One region of the Lysinibacillus sp. fls2-241-R2A-57 genome, then DNA from elsewhere that is predicted to be linked to it. Evidence: predicted binding sites of a transcription regulator. Region 1 holds the regulator's gene; the other holds the start of a gene.
What was found. Region 1 encodes LexA, which represses DNA repair genes until DNA is damaged. Its sites were predicted from a motif close to CGAACATATGTTCG; they were not measured.

Region 1 (6,610 bases):
TTTATCATTAGACCCATTGAGCATGGAGAAGCATTATTACTCGTGTTAGTTGGCTTATTTGCAGTTTTAGCGGGTTATGGCTATAAGCAAAAATGGCAGGAGGCATTTGATAGTGCCGTAACACTCGCATTTATTACACTATTTAATACGCTACTAGTTATGAATTTACCAGGGACAGTGGATCATTTATTGATCCCGTTCATTACCTTTGCAGGCGTTATGATGAGTTTACGTTTACGAGCAAATATAATGAAGGTTATCAGCTCATTTTTATTTATGATTGCACTCGCTGTAAGCTTTCTTATTCATGAGCCATCACCTTTTTTCAGCATAGGTCATGCGAGCTTGATGATGCCTGGAATATATCTCCTGATTATTTATATATATGCGAGACGTCCAAAAGAAACACTGACTGTATTTGAACAGTTTATGAAAGATATGTATGTGATCGATATGTTAGCTGTTATCACAACTGGTTATTTCTTAGCTTATATTGGAAAGATTGATGTCACGTATTTTGCAGGTGTTAGTAATATTACGCATCTGACGTGTATAGTTCTCGCTTTATTATTTGTCGGATCGCTTCTAGTACCAATAAAATATAAAGGGCGTGCATTAACGCCAGCCCTTAGTGTATTTTTCCTTCTATTCACACTAATGCTTACAGCTATGCCGTACAATATGCATGGTATCGAATGGTTAAATATAGTGACAAAAATCGTGTATCTTGCTGTTATCGTAGCAATTACCGTCGATTTACTAATGAAGGGGCGCATTTATCAAATCTATCAAGGTCAAATGGAGAAACTTTTAGACCCAATTGTAACTACAGGCGTAGTGCTTACGATGTTAGTTGTTAGGAGTATACTATTCCAGCTTTCATACAACAGTATACTTGATTGGAAGCTAAGTATTGCGCTCTCTACTATCACATTATTCCTTACAGCAAGCGTTTCGCTATGGCTTAGCTCAGCTCGTCACTTACGAGTACTACGCATAACTGGCTTTATCATCTTAGTTTTTGCTTTTATAAAGCTTATATTCTTCGATTTGTCAGCCCTTGATTTACTAATCAGAGCAATACTGTTTATAACGGTTGGTGGAATTGGGTTGCTACTGTCGGGACGGTTGTTGAAAAAATAATAGAGATGGAAAAATAGCCTGTTAGAAGCATTTTCTAATAGGCTATTTTCATTATGAATATGTGAAGTTGTTAGAAAGCGGGTGTACCAAACATCCGCTGAAATAGAGGAACTCAGTCAAAGAACGCCACGTCCTATGGCAACGACTGAGTGTTGGCCTAAAACCTCCGGCGGATAAGAAATCGAAAAATTAGAGCGTGGAGCGTGTGATGAAAACTGATATAATTAACTTTATCAATACTAGAAGAACAGGAACTGTTTTAGAAGGACAACAATAATTTAGATGGCGCGCATACTTCAAATGTATGGGCGTCTATTGGTATAGGAGGACTTAAAAATGGAGATGGCTTATACAATTATCGTTTTACTTTTTGGGTTCGTTCTTGGCTCTTTTTTTAATGTAGTTGGCTTACGAGTACCATTAAAGGAGTCCATTGTCCGTCCACCCTCGCATTGCACTCATTGTAAGAGACAGTTGACCGCGCTTGATTTGGTACCTGTTTTGTCTTACGTATTTTTAGGTGGGAAATGCCGTAGCTGTGGTCAAAAAATTTCTTGGATTTACCCGTTGATGGAACTTATAACAGGCATATTATTTGCCTTGGCTTATTGGAAATTAGGCTTTAGTATAGAATTTTTCGTAGCACTATTATTGATTTCATTATTAGTGATTATTGTCGTATCGGATTTTGCGTATATGCTTATTCCCGATAAAATACTTTTATTCTTTTTACCATTACTAATTATTGGACGCTTAATATCGCCTTTGTCTCCGTGGTGGGATAGTTTCGTTGGTGCTGTCGTAGGTTTTGGCATATTATATAGTATTGCTGCCTTATCAAGAGGTGGTATGGGCGGGGGCGATATTAAATTATTCTTTTTACTTGGTCTCGTACTTGGCACAATACATACACTTCTGACACTATTTTTAGCAGCCGTGATTGGCATGATTGTTGGGATAGTGGTGTTAAAGGTACGCGGGCAGGGAAGGAAAACGCCTATACCATTTGGACCATCTATTGCGCTAGCAGCTATCATTGTCTATTTTTATGGAGCTGCGTTGATGAATTGGTATCTTGAATTTTGGTAAGTAGTAAATTTTGTGGATTTTTGGAGGGGATAATGTGAAATCAGTTATTGGTATAACGGCCTTTGCGGAGGATGATTTGTCCTCAAGATTGAATGCCGCCTACAGCAAAAGTGTCATTGAAGCTGGCGGTATTCCACTTATAATTCCGCTTGGCGTAGAAGAGGATGTAGCACAAATTTTATCATTGACAGACGGATTATTACTTTCGGGTGGACATGATGTGCATCCATTTCGCTTTGGTGCAGAACCTACACCAAAATTAGGGAAAGTTCATCCGGAAAGAGATTCAGTGGAGCTTGCCTTAATTGAAGCGGCCTATATTCGGAAAATGCCGATTTTTGGTATCTGTCGAGGGATTCAAATGCTCAATGTTGCGTTTGGAGGTACGATCTATCAGGATATTGAGAGCGAATATCATAGTCGTAAATTATTAAAGCACATGCAACAAGCGGCTCGAGGCGTTGCTACACATTATGTTCATGTTACACCTGATACTTTATTAACAACGATTATTGAGGAAGAGAAAATTGCTGTGAATTCATTTCATCATCAGGCCTTAAATATAGTAGCGGAAAAATTGAAAGTGGTGGCAAAATCAAGCGATGGTATCGTTGAAGCGGTAGTACACGAAGATTTACCATTTTGTTTGGGCGTACAGTGGCATCCAGAAGAGCTAGCTATGGCAGGAGATGAAGCATCGAAGAAATTATTCTCTGCATTTGTAAAGGCAAGCTTGAAATTCAAGGTAGAGGCATAAAGCTTTATATTGAAGGAATGAATTTGCGGGTACAATTCAAAATCCGAACGCAATTACGCCAAGAAGAAATCAACACTACATTATGGGGATAGGCTTAACTAAAGATATTGCAAAGAGTAAGGAATCCATTTTAAAGTGGATTCTTTTTTAGTTTTGTTCCATTAAAAAAATGGATAAGAAAAAGAGGTATATGCTCTTTTATGAACATAAAATCCTCTTTTAATACTTGAAAATGGAGATGCTTTTAGTGTACACGACGATAGAGACCAACAACTTGCCCCAAAATAGAAACTTGGTCTACGATAATCGGCTCCATTGTTGCGTTTTCAGGCTGTAAACGAAAATGATTTTTTTCCTTGAAGAAACGCTTTACAGTGGCTTCATCCTCTGCAGTCATTGCTACGACAATATCACCATTATTAGCCGTTGCTCTTTGTTTAACAATGACTAAATCTCCATCTAAGATGCCAGCTTCAATCATTGATTCACCCATAATTTCTAGCATAAATAACTGATCTTCACTTGTACCATAAATATCTGGAAGTGGGAAATACTCATCGATATTTTCAATAGCAGTTATCGGAGAACCTGCTGTAACCTTCCCAACAAGTGGGACATGTATAACATGTTGCTTTTGAATAGAATCCTCTGGCTCTAGGATTTCAATAGCCCGTGGTTTAGTTGGGTCTCGACGAATGAAGCCCTTTTGTTCTAAACGAGCTAAATGTCCATGAACTGTTGAGCTTGAAGCAAGTCCAACTGCTTCACCAATCTCACGTACTGATGGTGGATACCCCTTTGTGCGCACTTCTTCTTTGATGAACTCTAATATGGCTTCTTGTCTTTTCGAAACTTTTTTCATGATTGCTCACCTCTTTTTTCTAATCATTCTACTTATTAGTAGTATAACAGAATGCGAACACTTAAGCAAACATAGGTTCGAAAAGTGTTTGACAAAAACGTTTGTTCGCATTATTATGAGAACATATATTCCGAACAAATATTCTAAAAGGGGTTATGATTATGAACTGGTTAAAGAAAAATCCACATATTACTACTTTATTAGGGGCAAGTCTACTATTTGCAGCATATCTTTTTATAACAGATCCAGGCAATGTTACTTACACTGAAATTGAAATCGAACATGGTGATAGTTTATGGTCGTTAGCTGAACAATACTCTGGTAAAATGAAAACGGATGATTGGATTAAGCTTGTGAAAGCAGAAAATGAATTATCAAACGTTGATATTATTGCAGGTAAATCCCTAGTGATTCCAGTAGTGGGTGACCAGTCCAAACCCATAAATTCAATTGAAATTGCGAGAAATGAAAAATGATAAATACACTACAATCGGCTGTTGTCTATTGCCGTGTGAGTACAGAAAAAGAGACACAAAGTTCCTCGCTTGAACGTCAACAAGAGGAGTTGATGCGCTATGCTAAAGAGCAGGGCTACGAAGTGAAGAACGTTTTTAGGGATAAGCATAGTGGCTATGATGTGGAACGTGATGGCTTACTTGAAATGCTCGACTTTATTAAAGAAAAAGAAGTTAAAGCATTATTTGTACAGGATGAGACACGCTTAGGACGTGGAAATGCTAGAATGGCAGTATTGCATTTATTACAAAAAACTGAAACGGATGTTTTTTCTATGCGAGACGAGGGCCCTGTACAATTAAATGAAATGGATACGATGCTCCTAGAAATTTTAGCGATCGTAGAGGAGTACCAACGCAGAATTCATAATGCTAAAATACGTCGTGGCATGCGTCGTGCCGTTGAAAATGGCTATCGTCCTGAAAACAATTTATCAAATCGTGGAAATCCTAATGGTCAAGAACGTAAGGATGTACCTGTAGAAGAGATTATTAAGCTACGTAACCGAGGCTTCACTTTTGAGGAAATTGCCGTAACACTAAGAGGTCTAGGCTTTGATGTAAGCAAAGCAACTGTCCATAGGAGATATCGGGAACATCAAGAGATTAATAGCAAATAAAGTGACGTATCAATCAGTGGGAGCTTAGTCATCCCACTGATTTTTACTTTAAATAGCTAAGATTGAGGTAATGCAGAGAAGTGGCGGATTCCACCATAATCAATTAACTATAGTATAAAGAACTAGTTATGCCCATTCCTCATCTAAGACAGCATAGTAGTATTCATCCCACCACTCATCTCCGTTAGGAATACATTTTTTAAAATAACCTTCGCGTCTCATACCGATTTTTTCCATCACTCGATAGGATCCGATATTTTCTGGCTGGCATGTTGCAATAATTCTATGAAGCTTCATTTCCTTGAATCCATAGTCCAGTACAGCTTCTGCAGCTTCAGAGGCATATCCATTATTGTAATAGTTCGGATTAAATACCCAACCAATTTCATACGTATGGTCACCAAAACATGGATGGAAAACAATATGACCAATGACAATATTGTTATTTAGTAAAACAACAGGGAAGTATTTTGCTTTATCACCGCTATTTTCTGAAACAAACTTTCTTGCTTCCTCCTCATTAAAAACTCCCTCTGGAATGTATTTCATCACATTTGAATCTGAAGTATATTCATAGACAGCTTGCCAATCTTGAACCTCAAATTCTCTTATAATTAATCTTTTCGTTTTAATAAACAATTTCATTTTCCCCCAAGCGTAAATTGATCTTTTGACCCCTATAAATTAGTTTACACTTCTGACTTCAAAAAATCATGTATTATGTGGTATTTATTGTAAATGTTTATTTGGAGCATTTGAGGCTATGATGGGAGGAGTTTTGAATCGATCGGATTTATAAAAATATTATTGGGCATTATCCTTATTTATCAGCTCATCAATTTTAATATTCATTTTTTTCGCTTCAGATAGGTTATAAACATAAAATAGCAGCCAAATAAGAGTGAAAAGTAAAACACCAAGCAATAATGTGAACAGAGTCATTCCGATAGATGATGTTGGGAGCCAATTTAAAAATAAAGCAACAACAATAAATGTACTTACAGAAATTGCAAAATGGATAGCTATTTGTTGTAAAAATGTTAAACGTTCCACTTGATAGAAATATGAAGGTAATGCACAAGCAATTCCTACAATAATTGAACCTAAAACGTGTTGTGTAAAATTAGCCATAACAGCTTCCAAAAAAATATTTCCAAGAGTCCAATAACCTAAAAGATTAATAAAAACAAAAACTGTACAGCCCATACTTACACCAAATGCGACATTTTTTAAAAAATGCATCTATCCTAGACCCCCAAACGCTTTTTAAATTGCTTTCGATAATTGCGAGAAATCACTTCTTTAATTCCCAAAGCTAGCTCAATTTCCATTGTTCCATTAAATGAAGCTTCAATATTTTTAATTTTTGTGAGATTTATAATGGCTGATTTAGAAATCCGTATAAAATTACTCCCTAATTGTCGCTCTAATTCATATAAAGGTTTACTCAAAATAAGACGATGATCATCTTCATCATATAAAGCTAATTCTCTTCCTTCCGTTCGAATAACAATTATTGAATTTGGATCAATGATATATGTTTTATTATTTGCGATTCCTGTTAAAATTTGCTCTTCTTTTTCTTGTTGTAATAAAGAAATAGCAGCTTGTATCGTAGGCGTAA
Region 2 (6,610 bases), on a different contig from region 1:
AGTCTTTATTAAATGCAAAAAAAAGAAACAATGAGTACTTACTCAAGATGCCCATTGCTTCTTTTGATATTAATATTTTGGTTATTAGCGACCTAGGAAGGCTTTTAACATCCACGTATGCTTTTCAAGGGACTGATACATAGCATTAAGTAAATCCTCTGTACGGTCGTCTCCTTCTTCAGCGGCTAGCTCCATTGTTGAGTTTAATGCTTTCATTAGCATTTGGAAATCTGAAATGGTTATAGCTACCATTTCCTCTGTCGTCTCATTTCCTGACGCTTCCTCAACATATGATAGTTCAAGATGCTCTTTTAAAGTCGCTACAGGCCTTCCATCTTTCGAAAGAATGCGCTCTGCAATTTCATCTAGATTCAATGTTGTTTCATTATATAATTCTTCAAATTTTGCATGTAGTGTAAAGAAGGCGCTACCTGTTACATACCAATGATAATTGTGCAATTTTGTATAAAGTATCGAGCATGTAGCGACAAGTTTATTCAATTGTTTGTTTAAGTTTTGTGTCATCATTTCTCCTCCAATGGCCAATTGTATAGCCATTAGTATGTGTGACAAAGTGTATTAGCTATACGCATATTTTTCCCATTGACACAAATAAATTTCAAAGATCATTTATCATAAAAAACAAAACATCTTCCACTACATATTACTCGCTTTTCCCGCAAGAGGATTTGCCTTACAACGGGAGGTTAAAGGCAATTCCACAACAATCTCACACAAAAAGATTTCATCATTAGGAAGCTAGAAAACTTACAACAAACCTAATAAGAGATGGTCATGTTTTCTTTCTACACTATTAGACTATTTAAGTTCTATACGAATTTCTCTTATCTTTGTCACTGGAAGCTTTGCAACGTCAGCAATCCACTCATCCTCAGCACCTTTTTCTATTAAACCAGTGATTATTTGTTTCATGCCTTGTTCAAATCCTTGTTCAAATCCTTGCTTAAAGCCTTGCTCGAAGCCTTGCTTGAAGCCTCGCTCGAAGACTTCCTGCCTTACTAATTCCAATACTCCTGCAAGTGTCGGTGGTAAACCTTCTTTATATTGATGCAAAATTTCTTCCTCCCCTCTAATCTCAGCTTTTATGAATGGGCACACAAAAGAAAATTATCAACAAAAAATCCTTTTATCCTCCAATGAAAAACTTATATTTTCCAAACCAACACATTTGAAAATTGACACTAAAAAACAATTAATCTATTTAAGTTCCACGCGAATTTCCTTTATCCTTGTTACTGGAAGCTTTGCAACTTCAGCAATCCACTCATCCTCAGCACCTTTTTCAATCAAACCAATAATTATTTGTTTAATACCTTGTTCAATACCTTGTTCAAAGCCTTCCTGTCTCTCTAATTCTAAAACTCCAACAAGCGTAGGTGGTAAATCCTCTTTATATAAACGCAAAATTTCTTCCTCCTCTCTAATCTCAGCTTTAACATCTTTTACAAGCTGCTCAGACATAGGTTTTGGCAGCTTCATTAAGTAATCAATAAAATAAAGTAGCGCTCTTATTTCTGTTCGTTCAATATTATTTAATAACCACACTTCTCTTAAGAGGGCTCTTTTATATGCACTACGTAAGCTAAATTTATTTTTAGTACGATTCATATAAATTGAAGCTAGCAACGCCTTACTAAAAAGCTTAGGTGATTTTTCCAATTCTTCTTCATCAAAATCTGAAACAACAAATTTATTAAAAGTATACGTTATTTCTGTACCATAATACTTTTCATAATACCGGTTCGTGCTTTTTGTACTCTTATCCGTAAAAATAGCAATAGCCACAATCTTCTTACCATATCGATCCCTAATACGATAGAAATACTCAAACATATGCTTCGCAAAATGCACTTCATCTCCAGCTTGTATTTCCGTATGGACAAGAATCCATTGCTCTTTCCCATTTTTTAAATGAACCTTCGCAATTTGATCAGCTATTTTGCGCCCTTGACGATGCTCAATAATTTCTTTGAAAAGCTCCTGTTGCAAAAATTCTACTTGCTTCGAAAAATCTACCTCTAAGTGTAACTCTGGCAAAAAAAACAACAAAAAATCTTCAAACAAATCCGCAATTAACTTCTTCCATAAATTATCTTGATTCACGTGACTTAACTTATACACATCTGGTTTCTCCAAAACTAACTGCATTATAACTTCATTCCCCCTTTCTTTAAATCCATTATAGCGAACACGAACATAAGTTTCTACATTATCATTTAATTTTTAAAAATATTAAAACTATTCACTATAATTATTTCACTTTCCGAAATAGTTTCGTTATAATGAAGTCACTTACATTAAAAGGGGTGTTAATTAGTGGAAGTTTTACCATTACGAAAAGATGTACCAGTAGAAGAGACATGGAATTTAAAAGATTTATTTGAAAATGATGGGGATTTTGAACCTGTTTTAGCTCAGCTTGTAGAGGATGCTCTAAACTTTGAACGCAAGTATCAAGGTACAATTACAGATGCACAAAAAGTAATTGAAGTTTTAACAGCTTTTGAAGCATTACAAAAAAGCATTGTTCCTATTGGCACTTATGCAAATTTAAATATTCAAGCAGATCGTACAGATGACGTAGCTCAAATGCGTTCTGCAAAATACAGTACTGCAGTGGGTAAAATAAGTAGTGCCTTTTCTTTCGTACGCAGTGAATTACTAGCACTAGACGAGGCAATTTTACAAGAAGCCACTGAGTTAAGTCCTATTTACAAAATTTACTTAGAGGAATTGTTAAAGCAAAAGCCTTATCAGCTAAACCCTGAAGTGGAAAAAGCATTAGCAGCATTTAGTTCAACTTTTAAAGCGCCTTATGAAACATATAATACGACAAAGCTAGTTGATATGCATTTTGGACAATTTGAAGCAAATGGTGAAAAGCATCCACTGAGCTTTGTATTATACGAAAACAACTGGGAGTTTGAGGCTAATACAAATGTACGCCGTGCTGCATTTGAGGCATTTTCTAGTAAATTACGCGATTATCAGCACACAACTGCCAAAATTTATAACACACATATTCAACAGGAAAAAACAATGGCAGATTTACGGGGCTTTGACTCTGTCATTGACTATTTGCTGTTTGATCAGGATGTTGATCGATCCCTTTATAATCGTCAAATAGATCTTATTACAAAGGAACTTGCGCCTCATATGCGCCGTTACGCAAAGCTGATACAACAAGCGAATGGCATCGAGAAAATGACATTTGCTGACTTAAAAATAGCACTTGATCCAGATTATGATCCGAAAATAACAATGGCTGAAGCAAAGGGTTATGTTGAAAAAGCATTAGCAGTTATGGGCGAGGATTATAAGAACTTGATTGAGAAGGCGTTTAACGAGCGATGGATTGATTATGCACCAAATAAAGGAAAATCAACAGGTGCATTTTGTTCGAGTCCGTATGGTAGTCATCCATTTATTTTAATGTCATGGAATGAACGTATGAATGAGGTATTCACACTTATCCATGAGCTAGGACATGCAGGTCATTTTGCGAATGCGCATGCCCATCAATCTTATTTTAATAGTCGTCCCTCGTTATACTTTATCGAGGCACCATCAACAATGAATGAAATGCTTCTTGCCAATTATTTATTGACACATAACGATGATCCTCGCTTCAAACGTTGGGTTATTTCAAACATTGTGTCCAAAACATATTATCATAATTTCGTCACACACTTACTAGAGGCAGCATATCAACGAAAAGTATATGAATTAATTGACGCTGGTGAAGCTGTTAATGCTACAGTTTTAAATCAATTAAAACGTTCTGTCCTAGAAGAATTCTGGGGCGATACTATCGATATTTCTGAAGGCGCAGAGCTTACTTGGATGCGTCAGCCTCACTATTATATGGGCCTTTACCCTTACACATATAGCGCTGGCTTAACAATTTCAACGCAAGTATCTAAGCGCATATTAAAAGAAGGTAGTACGGCCGTAGATGAATGGTTAACTGTCCTTCAGTCTGGTGGTACGAAATCACCTGTAGAGTTAGCTCAAATGGCAGGTGTTGATATTACAACAGAGCAGCCGCTTCGAGATACGATTTCTTATATCGGTCACCTCATTGATGAGCTTGAACGATTAACAATGGGAATGGAAACTATCAAAGGATAATCACCCCTATTTTACTTAACAAGGACCATCCAACGCTTTTAAGGCGTGGATGGTTTTCTCTTTTTTAGTTCTAAGCAGGAAATTACGTACATATACTAGAATCAGGGCGTCCCTCTACTTTTTTTTGACATTTCTAAATAGATAATCATTTTTCTTCATACAAATGTACCGTTATTATTAAGAGTACGCAATTTATTTAGCAAAATTCGACAAACAATTTTCAAAGGAAGTGTTTCTAATTATGGTAAAACGTAATGATCCATGCCTATGCGGTAGCGGCAAAAAATATAAAAAATGTTGTGAAGGTAAACAGCAGGTTACAGTAGAAGCTGTAGCAATTGAAGAATTAGAGCGTGTACTACAAACTTTTTACCTAGAATATCCAGAACGCAAAGATGTTCGTGCCTACATAGAGCATGTAGGTACATGGCAACCTAAATTAGAGAGTGTACTACAAAGAGAGCTAATTGAGGCGATCGCGTTAGACGACTTCTTCTTCCATCAAGAGCCATCTATTTGGAAAGGTTACTTAAAGAAAACGAAGAAAAAAACGGTAAGACCTTCTACAGTAAAAGTGTTAGAAGGCTGGTCACAACCTCACCTATTTATTGGTTCCGTGTCAGTTGTAGAAGAAAAATATTTTAAGGCTACACATGTATTAACAAATGAAGAAATTTATATTCGTCGTGAAAATGACAAACCTATCCCTGAAGGTATGCATGTCTTTGCATTCATCTTACCAGATGGTTCAAAAAAATCAGAGCATTATTTAGCTGTTTCAACGCTGATCTTCTTCCCAGAAGACCATGCAAAGGTATTTGAGCAATTCAAGAAAAATTTTGATGCTTCAGAGAAGAACGTTGGAGCATTCTTAAAAGAAGAGCATTTATCCTTCTGGGAATTACTTGTATCAAATGGTTATAAAGGCGAGGAATTCTCTAACTTCGAGAGCAATGTACTTACACAAGTAAAAGAATTCCTTGAGCAAAATGATCGAGAAACAGCTCCTATGTTAGAGCTTTTAGAGGACTATTTAATTGAAGGACAACCATCTGCGCGTAAAGAGGCTGCTATTGCTGCTGGCGCGATTCGATATGGTCAGGAAAAAGAGCTATTCGAGTCGTTGTCATTGACTGTAAAAGAAATTGCGGCAACGTTCGATATTTCTGCTTCCTCTTTGACAAAATATTATCAAGACTTAAGTAACTATGCTACAACTAAATAATTCCTAAAAATAAAATGGCGCCTCACGCCCTAAGTCTATCTTAGAGTGTGCGGCGCATTTATATATAAAGGGAAATCTTTGCTTTCAGTGATTTTTGAGGTGGGGGTTTTGTACCTGGACTCTTCGCTTTCGGTACAGATAAATTACTGCCCATTAATGTGGGATAAATAGAAAAAAGCTACTTTTGTCATCAGTATAACCAACAACAAAGTAGCTTTTCTATGGTAACCAACCAACTTTATTATTTCCGAACATATTGTTATTTATGCATTGAATTTAGTAAATATGAATTTTTTTAAGCAAATATACAACTTATCATTATACTGTATTCTATATTAACATAATCCATTTAATACTTATGGTTACTTCGCCAAAGTGGATAAGATATTTCTGAATCATCACCATAACGTATGGTTGATTTCCGTTCCGACTGGGGGCGTGGCGTCTAGCCGGAACGAAGATCAAGCATACGTCTTAAAAAATGTCATCTACAACTTTTGGTGATGAAGCACATTTCTGTAATATGTTATCTTTTGTACAAATCCTTTTACAGAGTCATTTACTATATACCTTCAAGAGCTCTTCTCCGAGAAACTGTAGTCGCTCTCCTACTGAGCAAGCTTCAATACAGAAGCGATGAGCTCCAGGCTTACCACGCTCTTTTCGTAATTGCTTTATCACTAAGCAATCAGCGCAATACGTATCATGCAGTTCATCAATATCTTTCATAACCGTCACTTTATCCATTTCGAACTCTCGCTCCTTTCACGTCCAAAATTCACTTCTTACTATTATGAAGTGAACAATTTGATCAAGCAACTATTTTGTTTTTCCTTAATTAACAAAGGCTGTGATTAACAAAGATATTGTGAAAAAGCACTATTGATGTACAATTAAAATCAAATATGCCTCGGCATATTTGCGTCCGGAATCGGCTTTGTGTTTGCACAAAGAACTTCTTTCCGATTCCACGACATCCGCCGGAGGCTTTACCTTCTTTAAGCGGATGTTTGGACACCCGCTTAAAGAAAGTAAAATCTAAAACAAAAAGTAGGGATTTTATGTTAGAAGTAAACATAGATGCTGCTAGTGCAGGAAATCCTGGCCCTAGTGGTATTGGAATATTTATTAAAGGAGAAGGCCATCATATACAGATCAGTGAGTATATAGGGCAAGCCAATAACCATATTGCCGAGTTCACTGCCCTAGTACGTGGCCTTGAGGAAGCACAAA

Region 2: a site for LexA is predicted at 2,213-2,226, ahead of QRN68_RS11260 (RpnC/YadD family protein). Genes of this name have one in related genera too.

What each region holds. Positions count from the first base shown of each region.
Region 1 covers NZ_JARVRU010000002.1:14,671-21,280, reverse strand. Annotated here, with positions in the region: gene QRN68_RS00195 (DUF2339 domain-containing protein) at 1-1,143, shown strand, start outside; gene QRN68_RS00190 (prepilin peptidase) at 1,480-2,232, shown strand; gene QRN68_RS00185 (gamma-glutamyl-gamma-aminobutyrate hydrolase family protein) at 2,267-2,989, shown strand; gene lexA (transcriptional repressor LexA) at 3,234-3,851, opposite strand; gene yneA (cell division suppressor protein YneA) at 4,013-4,327, shown strand; gene QRN68_RS00170 (YneB family resolvase-like protein) at 4,324-4,986, shown strand; gene QRN68_RS00165 (GNAT family N-acetyltransferase) at 5,113-5,625, opposite strand; gene QRN68_RS00160 (DUF3021 domain-containing protein) at 5,791-6,228, opposite strand; gene QRN68_RS00155 (LytTR family DNA-binding domain-containing protein) at 6,234-6,610, opposite strand, start outside.
Region 2 covers NZ_JARVRU010000053.1:3,879-10,488, forward strand. Annotated here, with positions in the region: gene QRN68_RS11250 (Dps family protein) at 85-525, opposite strand; gene QRN68_RS11255 (hypothetical protein) at 820-1,074, opposite strand; gene QRN68_RS11260 (RpnC/YadD family protein) at 1,219-2,169, opposite strand; gene pepF (oligoendopeptidase F) at 2,338-4,152, shown strand; gene QRN68_RS11270 (SEC-C domain-containing protein) at 4,394-5,377, shown strand; gene QRN68_RS11275 (zinc-finger domain-containing protein) at 5,933-6,124, opposite strand; gene QRN68_RS11280 (ribonuclease HI family protein) at 6,439-6,610, shown strand, end outside.